Regions from separate parts of the Isoptericola sp. NPDC055063 genome, predicted to be linked through region 1. Evidence: predicted binding sites of a transcription regulator. Region 1 holds the regulator's gene; the other holds the start of a gene.

Region 1 (4,008 bases):
TCGGCCCGCGCCTCGCGCTCCGCCCGCAGGGACGTGATCGCGCTCTCGAAGTCCTCCAGGGACTCGAATGACTGGTACACGCTCGCGAATCGCAGGTAGGCGACCTCGTCCAGCTCGCGCAGGGGCCCGAGGATGGCCAGCCCGACCTCGTTCGCCTCGATCTCGGGGCGGCCCGACGCACGCAGCGTCTCCTCGACCCGTTGCGCCAGCAGAGCCAGGTCGTCGGAGCTCACGGGCCGGCCCTGGCACGCCTTGCGCACGCCCGCGACCACCTTGTCGCGGCTGAACGGCTCGGTCACGCCGGAACGCTTGGCGACCGACAGGCTCGCCGTCTCGATCGTGGTGAAGCGGCGCTGGCACGCCGGGCACTGCCGCCGTCGGCGGATCGACGAACCGTCGTCGGAGGTGCGCGAGTCGATGACTCGCGAGTCCTCGTGGCGGCAGAACGGGCAGTGCATCGCTGGTCTCCTGCGCTCGGCTCCGGACCGGCGCCCGGCTGCCCGACAAGGTATGCGGGACGCCGCGCCCGGCGCAAGCAGGGTCCATCCTCGCATCTTCGCGGCGCCGGGTCGTGCCGCGCGCCCTCAGTCCTCGGGCAGGAGCACCACCTGACCGGCCTGCAGCTCCGCCGTCGTGAGGCCGTTCAGCTGGCGGAGGTCCGCGACGACGTCGCGCAGGTCCTCGCCCGAGTCCCGGACCGCGCGGGCGTACTGCCACAGCGTCTCGCCCGGCTGGACCGTGTGGAGCCGGACCTCCACGCCCGACCCGGGAGCGTCCGCCACCGCGCGCTGGCCGACCAGGCCCGCGCCGACGAGGACGAGAAGGACGAGCGCGGCGACCACGACACGCCCGCGTCGCGTGAGCCGGAGGCCGCCGAGCCCGAGGAACCCCGGAGCTTCGGTGGTGCTGGGCGCGTTCTGCATCGTCCTACCTCCGGTTCACGTCGCGTCGCCGCCGGTCGGGCGACTGCCGTCGAACAGCCGTTCGTCGAACACCTGTACGTCGAACGGCTGTACTAGGTGTACCACGTCACGACGACACGGTCGAGGCCTGATCGAACAGATGTTTGATGTCGGGCCGGAACTGGCCTAGAGTGACCAGCAGCGCGATGGAAGGTTTGTCGGATTTCATCGGCCCGTCAGCGGGCCGCGCCCCTGCAGGACGGAGAACGCGATGACCAGCGGACGGGACCACGCCCCGGCGTCCACGACGGTTGCCACGCCGTGGCCGGCGCAGCAGGAGACCCCTGAGGACACGTCGACAGCGGAGACGGCGCTCGCCTCGGTGAGCGAGATCGCCCCGGCGGCCGACCGGCTCACGCCGCGCCAGCGCCGTGTGCTCGAGACGATCCGCCGCTCCGTCGAGGACCGCGGCTACCCCCCGACCATGCGGGAGATCGGCGAGGCCGTGGGTCTCGCCAGCCCCTCGTCCGTCAAGCATCAGCTGACGACGCTGGAGCGCAAGGGCTTCCTGCGCCGTGACCCGAACCGGCCCCGCGCGATCGAGGTCGTCGACCCCGAGGCACCCGCCGCGACCGACGGCGGGACCCCGGCGTTCGCGCCGCGCACCCCGGGGTTCGCCGCCGGCTCGGTCGCGGGCTCCGACGCACAGCCCGCCGAGGCCCCGTCCTACGTCCCGCTCGTGGGCCGGATCGCGGCGGGCGGCCCGATCCTCGCCGAGCAGGTCGTCGAGGACGTCTTCCCGCTCCCCCGCCAGGTCGTGGGCGACGGCGAGCTGTTCCTGCTCAAGGTGGCGGGCGACTCGATGGTCGACGCGGCCATCTGCGACGGCGACTGGGTGGTCGTCCGCAGCCAGCCGGTCGCGGAGAACGGCGAGGTCGTCGCCGCCATGATCGACGGCGAGGCGACGGTCAAGACGTTCAAGCAGTCCGGCGGGCACACGTGGCTCATGCCGCAGAATGCCGCCTACTCCCCCATCCCGGGCGACGACGCCCAGGTGCTCGGCCGGGTGGTGGCCGTGCTCCGCAGCCTCTGAGCGCGACGCCGCACCCCGACGGCGCGACGAACCCCCGGCCCGTGCGGGCCGGGGGTTAGTCGCGTCAGGGCCGCGTCGCGGGTCAGAACCCGAGCCGGCGCTGCACCTCGCGCATGCCCTCGGCCGACGCCCGCAGGCCGGCGACCTCGTCGTCGGACAGCGGGGTGTCGATCGTCTCCGCCACGCCGCGCCGGTCCACCAGGGACGGCACCGAGAGGCAGACGTCGCTGATGCCGTAGAAGCCGTCCAGGCGGGACGACACGTTCATCACGCGGTGCTCGTCGTTCAGGACCGCCTCGATGATGCGGGTGGCTGCCAGGCCCACGGCGTAGTTGGTGGCCCCCTTGCCGGCGATGACCCGGTAGGCCGACTCCACGACGTCCGTGGCGATCCGGTGCCGGGCGGGCTCGTCGAGCGGCGGCCGACCACGGAAGGGGCGCCAGTCCAGCAGCGGCACCCCGGCGATCGTCGCCGAGCTCCACAGCACGATCTCCGAGTCGCCGTGCTCGCCCGCGATGTTCGCGTGCACGTTGCCGACCGCGACCCCGCAGTGGCGGGCGAGCGCGTCGCGCAGCCGGGAGGAGTCCAGGACCGTGCCGCTGCCGAACACCCGCTCGGCCGGCAGGCCGCTGATCTCCTGCGCCGCGTACGTCACCACGTCGACGGGGTTGGTCACCATGAGGTAGATCGCGTCCGGCGCGACCTCCAGCAGCCGCGGCAGGATCGTGCGGGTGAGGCCCACCGTCGCCTCGGCCAGGTCCAGGCGACTCTGGCCCGGCTTCTGCTTGGCGCCGGCGGTGACGGCCACGACGTCGGCTCCGCGGCACACCTCGACGTCGTCGGAGCCTTCGATCTCCGCCTGCGGGATGAACATGCTCCCGTGCCTCAGGTCGAGGACCTCGGCCTCGACCTTGGCGCGGTTGACGTCCATCAGGGCGATGGAGCGTGCCGCCCCTCGGGCGAGCGCTGCGTACGCGAGGGTGGAGCCCACCGCGCCGGCGCCGACGATCGCGAGCTTGGTCGTGCTGCGTGTGCCGTCCACGCGCCCAGGCTAGGTGTCCAGCCGCCGCAGCGCAGCACGGACCAGCTCGCCGTCGGTCGTGGGCCAGAAGTCTGGCATCGACCGCGTCAGGAACGACCCGTAGCGGGCCGTCGCGAGGCGCGGGTCGAGGACCGCGACCACGCCGCGATCGTCCCCCGTGCGCACGAGGCGTCCCGCCCCCTGGGCCAGCAGGAGGGCGGCGTGCGTGGCCGAGACCTGCATGAACCCGTTCCCGCCCGCCTGCTCGACCGAGCGGGCCCGCGCGGCCTTCACCGGATCGTCGGGGCGCGGGAACGGGATCCGGTCGACGAGCACGAGCTGGCAGCTGGGCCCGGGGACGTCCACGCCCTGCCAGAGCGAGAGGGTGCCGAAGAGGCACGTGGCCGGGTCGTCCGCGAACGCCTTCACGAGGGTGGGCAGCTGGTCGTCGCCCTGGCACAGGATCGGCACGTCGAGCCGCTCGCGCATCGCCTCGGCCGCCGCGACCGCCGCGCGCCGGGACGAGAACAGCCCGAGGGTGCGGCCGCCGGCCGCCTTGACGAGCCCCGCGATCTCGTCGAGCTGCGCGTCGGTGGTCGGCTCGCGGCCCGGGGCGGGCAGATGGCGGGCCACGTAGAGGATCCCCTGGCGCGGGTAGTCGAAGGGGCTGCCCACGTCGAGGCCCGTCCAGTCCGGTGTCTCGCCCGTGCCGCCCGACCCCGCGAGGCCCAGGGACCGCGCCACCGGGTCGAAGGTGCCGCCGAGGGCGAGGGTCGCGGAGGTGAAGACGCCCGTGGCCTCCCCGAGCAGGTGGGTGCGGATGAGGCCCGCCACCGCCAGCGGCGCTGCGTGCAGCCGGGTGACGCCGTCCCCGGCCCAGGGCGCGTTCTCGGGCGGCCGGGAGCACCACAGGACGTCGGCCGTCGTGTCCTGGGCCGCCATGCGCTCCGCGACCTCGAAGAGCTGCAGCACGGCGGACTGCGCCATCTTCA
Region 2 (4,008 bases), on a different contig from region 1:
GTCGCGAGAAGGCCGGCGCGGACTCGACGATCGCGGCCTGAGCCCCGGGGCGCGCGGCCCGGCACGCCGGTCACGTCGCCCCCCGCGGGCAGGCGACGATCGGCCGGCCATGCCGGTCGCGAAACACCCATCCGGCCTCCGGGGTGCCCGCACGCCCACCTGGTGCGGGCTCCGCGTCCCATCGCATGGTGATGCCCCGAGAGTCGACGACATCGTGGTGGTGCCAGCACAGCAGGGCCGCGTTCTCGACGGAGGTCCGCCCGCCGTCCACCCAGTGCGTGACGGCATGGTGCACCTCGCACCGTTGCGGCGGCTCGTCACAGCCCGGCCACGAGCAGTGACGGTCGCGGGCGATCACGGCGCGCCGCAACTGCCCCGTGACGGTGCGCCGCGACCGCCCGACGTCCAGCACCGTCGAGTCCGCACCGAACACCACCCGGGTCACCTCGCTGTCGCAGGCCAGGCGGCGCAGCAAGGAGGGCGGCAGCGGTGCGTCATGGTCGGGGAACGTCGGGAGCGAGTCCTGCTCGGGGCCGGCAAGCCGCCGCGGGTCGATCCCGGCGGGCGTGCCCGCGGTCGCGCCGCCCTCGCCGGCCCGGGTCACGACGAGACCGTCGGCCCCGTCCGCACCGCGAACCTCACGGGCCAGCGCCTGCAGCTCGGTGAACGACACCGAGACCTGGAGGTGCGGGCGCACGGACGCCCCGGAACCGACCGCCGCATTGTCGAGGGCGATGCGCGCGAGGTCCGCGAGGCCCTGCCCGCGCCGCTGGGTGGGCGTCCGCGGGTCGTCGGCCGCCGGACGTCCGACCACCGCGTCGAGCGCCGCGCGCACCGCCTGGCCGTGCTCCAGCGTGAGGAACCCGGCGACGTGGTAGCCGTCCCAGGTGGGCGAGACCTCCAGGAACTCCTTCTCCCGCGCCCGGGCGTACCCGCGCTCGTCCGACTCCGGGTCCGCGACGTGCGCGAACCGCTTCACGAGACGGCGGAACTGCCCCGCCGACCGGCGATCGGCGAGCGAGACGAGCAGCTCCTCCCCCGTGGGGCCGGCCGGGACGCCCGGCACCGGCCCTGGCTCCTCCGGGGCATCAGCCTCCGGCGACGGCTGGACGACGGCGGCCGCAAGCGCTGCGCGTCGTGCCTCGGACGTGGGCGCGACGTCGACCATCGCGCGCACGTGGTCGGCGCCGATCTCCCCGGCCAGGGCCGCCGACGCCGTCGCGGGGAGCACGTCGCGCAGGGTGCGTGTCGTCCGCACGTCCCGGTGGGCGGTGGCCGGGGACACCCCCTCGGCGAGGGCGAGCCAATGGGCGAAGGAGCGCGCGCCGTCGACCGCCCACCACCCCTCGCCCTCCACCACGGGCAGGACGCGCAGGCGTGCGGCGTCGAGGCGCTGCCCGAGCGCGCGCAGCGTCCGGGAGACGTCCGCGGCCGAGCGACCGTCGAGCTCGCCGAGCCCGCCCTCCAGTACCGCCGCCGCGAGGCGGTCCACGCCCGCCGCGACGAGCACCAGGGCCGACGTGACGTCGTCGGCGCCCGACCTGGGCGCGGGAAGCGTCGCGTCGGCACGATCCAGCACGTCGATCATCGGTCCCCCTCCCCTCCGTCCGCCACGTGCCGGGTCGTTCGCCCGGCACGGACGACGCTATCGAACGCATGTTCGAAGAATGAAGGGCTCGTGCCGCGCCGCCGCCGTCCACAGGCAGCCCGCAGCGTCCGCGCGGTGCGCCGCCGTCGGGCGCCCTCTGCCTGTTCGCTCAGAGCGAACCTGCCCGCGGGCAAGGACACGGACTAGGGACCGCGCCCGGCGCCCGGCGTCCGGTGGTCACGAGTGCCGACGGATCGTCGATCCCCGCGCCACTCTCGCGCTCTGCACCCCGCACCCTGGACTCTCCGCGCCCCGGTCCGCGAGGATCGACGGGTGATCATCGCGGAGGACCTGCTGCTGCTCGCGTACGACGACGCCTCGGGCCGACCGCGGCTCGACCGCCTGCAGCTGGACTACCGACTGGCCGGCGCCCTGCTCGTCGAGCTCGCCCTGGACGGCCGGGTCGAGGTCACCACGACCGCGGGCGCGGACGCCGCCGGCCGGCGGGTGGGGGCAGGCCGGGTCACCGTGCTCGACGCGTCCCCCACGGGGCACCCGGCGCTCGACCACGCCCTGGCCTTCGCGCAGACCCGGCCCCGCACGCCGAAGAGCCTCGTCGCGCCGCTGGCCAAGGGGCTGCGCACGCAGCTGCTGACCGGGCTCGCGGAGCGCGGGGTGCTGCGGCGCGAGGACGAGACGGTCTTCTGGGTCTTCCCGACGACGTCCTGGCCCGCCGCCGACGCCACCCACGAGACGCAGCTGCGCGCGACGTGCCGCGACGTGCTGCTCGGCGGCCGCGACCCCGACGCCCGGACCGCAGCGCTGCTCGCGATGGCGAACGGCTCCCCGCTGGTCCGCGGGCTCGTCCCGCCCCAGGACCGGCGACGGGCGGAGGCGCGCGCGAAGGAGCTCGCCTCGCGGAGCTGGGCGAGCGCCGCGGTGAAGAAGGCCGTGGACGAGGTCCAGGCGGCCGTGATGGTCGCGGTCATGATCCCTGCCATGACCGCCACGACGACCTGACGCCGTGGAGCAGGTCGCGGCACGGGCCACAGCACGGGCCACGGCACGGGCCACGGTCCGCGTCACCGTCGTCCGGCACGCGGCGCCCGCCGTCTCCGGCTCCGCGCCACCGGGCGCCTGGCCGCTCTCCCCCGCCGGCCGCGCGGCGGCCCGTGCCGTCTGCCTGCCGACCGGCACGCCCGCCGTCGCGAGCGACGAGCGCAAGGCGGTCGAGACGCTGGCCCTCGCGCTCGGCGTCGCCGACGTCCCCATGGACCCGAGGTTCGGGGAGGTCCGGCGCCCACCCGAGCCCGTGGCACCGGGCTTCCGTGCGGCCCGCCGCGCCTGGGTCGAGGGCGCCCTCGACGACCGGCACGACGGGTGGGAGACGCCGGACGCCGCGGCGCGCCGGTTCGGCGACGCCGTGCGGGAGCACGCCGCCGGGCGCGACCTCGTCGTCGCGACGCACGGCATGGTCCTCACCGCGTGGATGGTCGCGCTCGGCCGTGTGCCCAGCGGGCCGCCCGCGGGCGTGTTCTGGGCCCGGCTCGGGCTCCCCGACGTCGTCCCCGTGGACCTGGACCTCTGACACCACCGGGGACGACGACGGGGACCCGCGCGGTGGCGCGGGTCCCCGTCGTGCTCAACAGGTGGAGGCTCAGGCGAAGGCGGAGACCCCGGTGATGTCGCGGCCGACGATGAGCGCCTGCATCGACTCGGTGCCCTCGTAGGTGTGCAGCGCCTCGAGGTCGGCGAAGTGCCGCGCAACGCGGTTGCCGAGCAGGATGCCGTTGCCGCCCAGCATGTCGCGGGCGATGGACGCGACCTCGCGCGCCTGACGCGTCGTCGTGTACTTGGCGAGGGACGCCTGCTCGCCGGTCAGGGTGCCGGCGTCGGCGAGGCGCGTGATCTGCGCGACGAGCAGCTGCATCTGCGTGACCAGCGACAGCATGCGGGTGAGCCGCTCCTGCACCATCTGGTTCTTGGCCAGCGGTCGGCCGAACTGGATGCGCTGGGTCGCGTACGCGGCGGCCGCCTCGTAGCAGGCGACGGCGTGCCCGACGGCGGACCAGGCCACCGCGAGGCGTGTCGCGAACAGGACGGCGGCGGTCGCCTTGAACGACGTCGCGCCGGGCAGCGCCGCGCTCGCGGGGACGAACACGTCGTTGAGCACGATGTGCGCCTGCCAGATGGCGCGGAGCGAGACCTTGCCCTCGATGGTCGTGGCGGTGTAGCCGGGCGCGTCCTGGGGGACGATGAAGCCGTGCACCTGGTTGTCGCCGTCGTCCCCGACGAGGCGGGCCCACACGACGGTGATGTCGCCGCAGGAGCCGAAGCCGATCCACTTCTTCTCGCCGTCGAGGACGTATCCCTCGACGCCGTCGCGAGTCTCCTTGCGGGCGGTGGTCTCGAGCGAGACG

What was found. Region 1 encodes LexA, which represses DNA repair genes until DNA is damaged. Its sites were predicted from a motif close to TCGAACANNTGTTCGA; they were not measured.
Region 2: ACWF41_RS16040 (HNH endonuclease signature motif containing protein) is a predicted target of LexA. The motif match lies at 1,649-1,664, and genes of this name have one in related genera.

What each region holds. Positions count from the first base shown of each region.
Region 1 is NZ_JBSGUW010000006.1:261,253-265,260, reverse strand. Features, by position in the region: gene nrdR (transcriptional regulator NrdR) at 1-458, opposite strand, end outside; gene ACWF41_RS09775 (LysM peptidoglycan-binding domain-containing protein) at 585-923, opposite strand; gene lexA (transcriptional repressor LexA) at 1,174-1,995, shown strand; gene ACWF41_RS09765 (L-lactate dehydrogenase) at 2,078-3,037, opposite strand; gene ACWF41_RS09760 (ATP-dependent DNA helicase) at 3,047-4,008, opposite strand, start outside.
Region 2 is NZ_JBSGUW010000013.1:31,859-35,866, forward strand. Features, by position in the region: gene ACWF41_RS16035 (nicotinamide mononucleotide transporter family protein) at 1-41, shown strand, start outside; gene ACWF41_RS16040 (HNH endonuclease signature motif containing protein) at 71-1,588, opposite strand; gene ACWF41_RS16045 (GOLPH3/VPS74 family protein) at 1,922-2,608, shown strand; gene ACWF41_RS16050 (histidine phosphatase family protein) at 2,613-3,176, shown strand; gene ACWF41_RS16055 (acyl-CoA dehydrogenase family protein) at 3,246-4,008, opposite strand, start outside.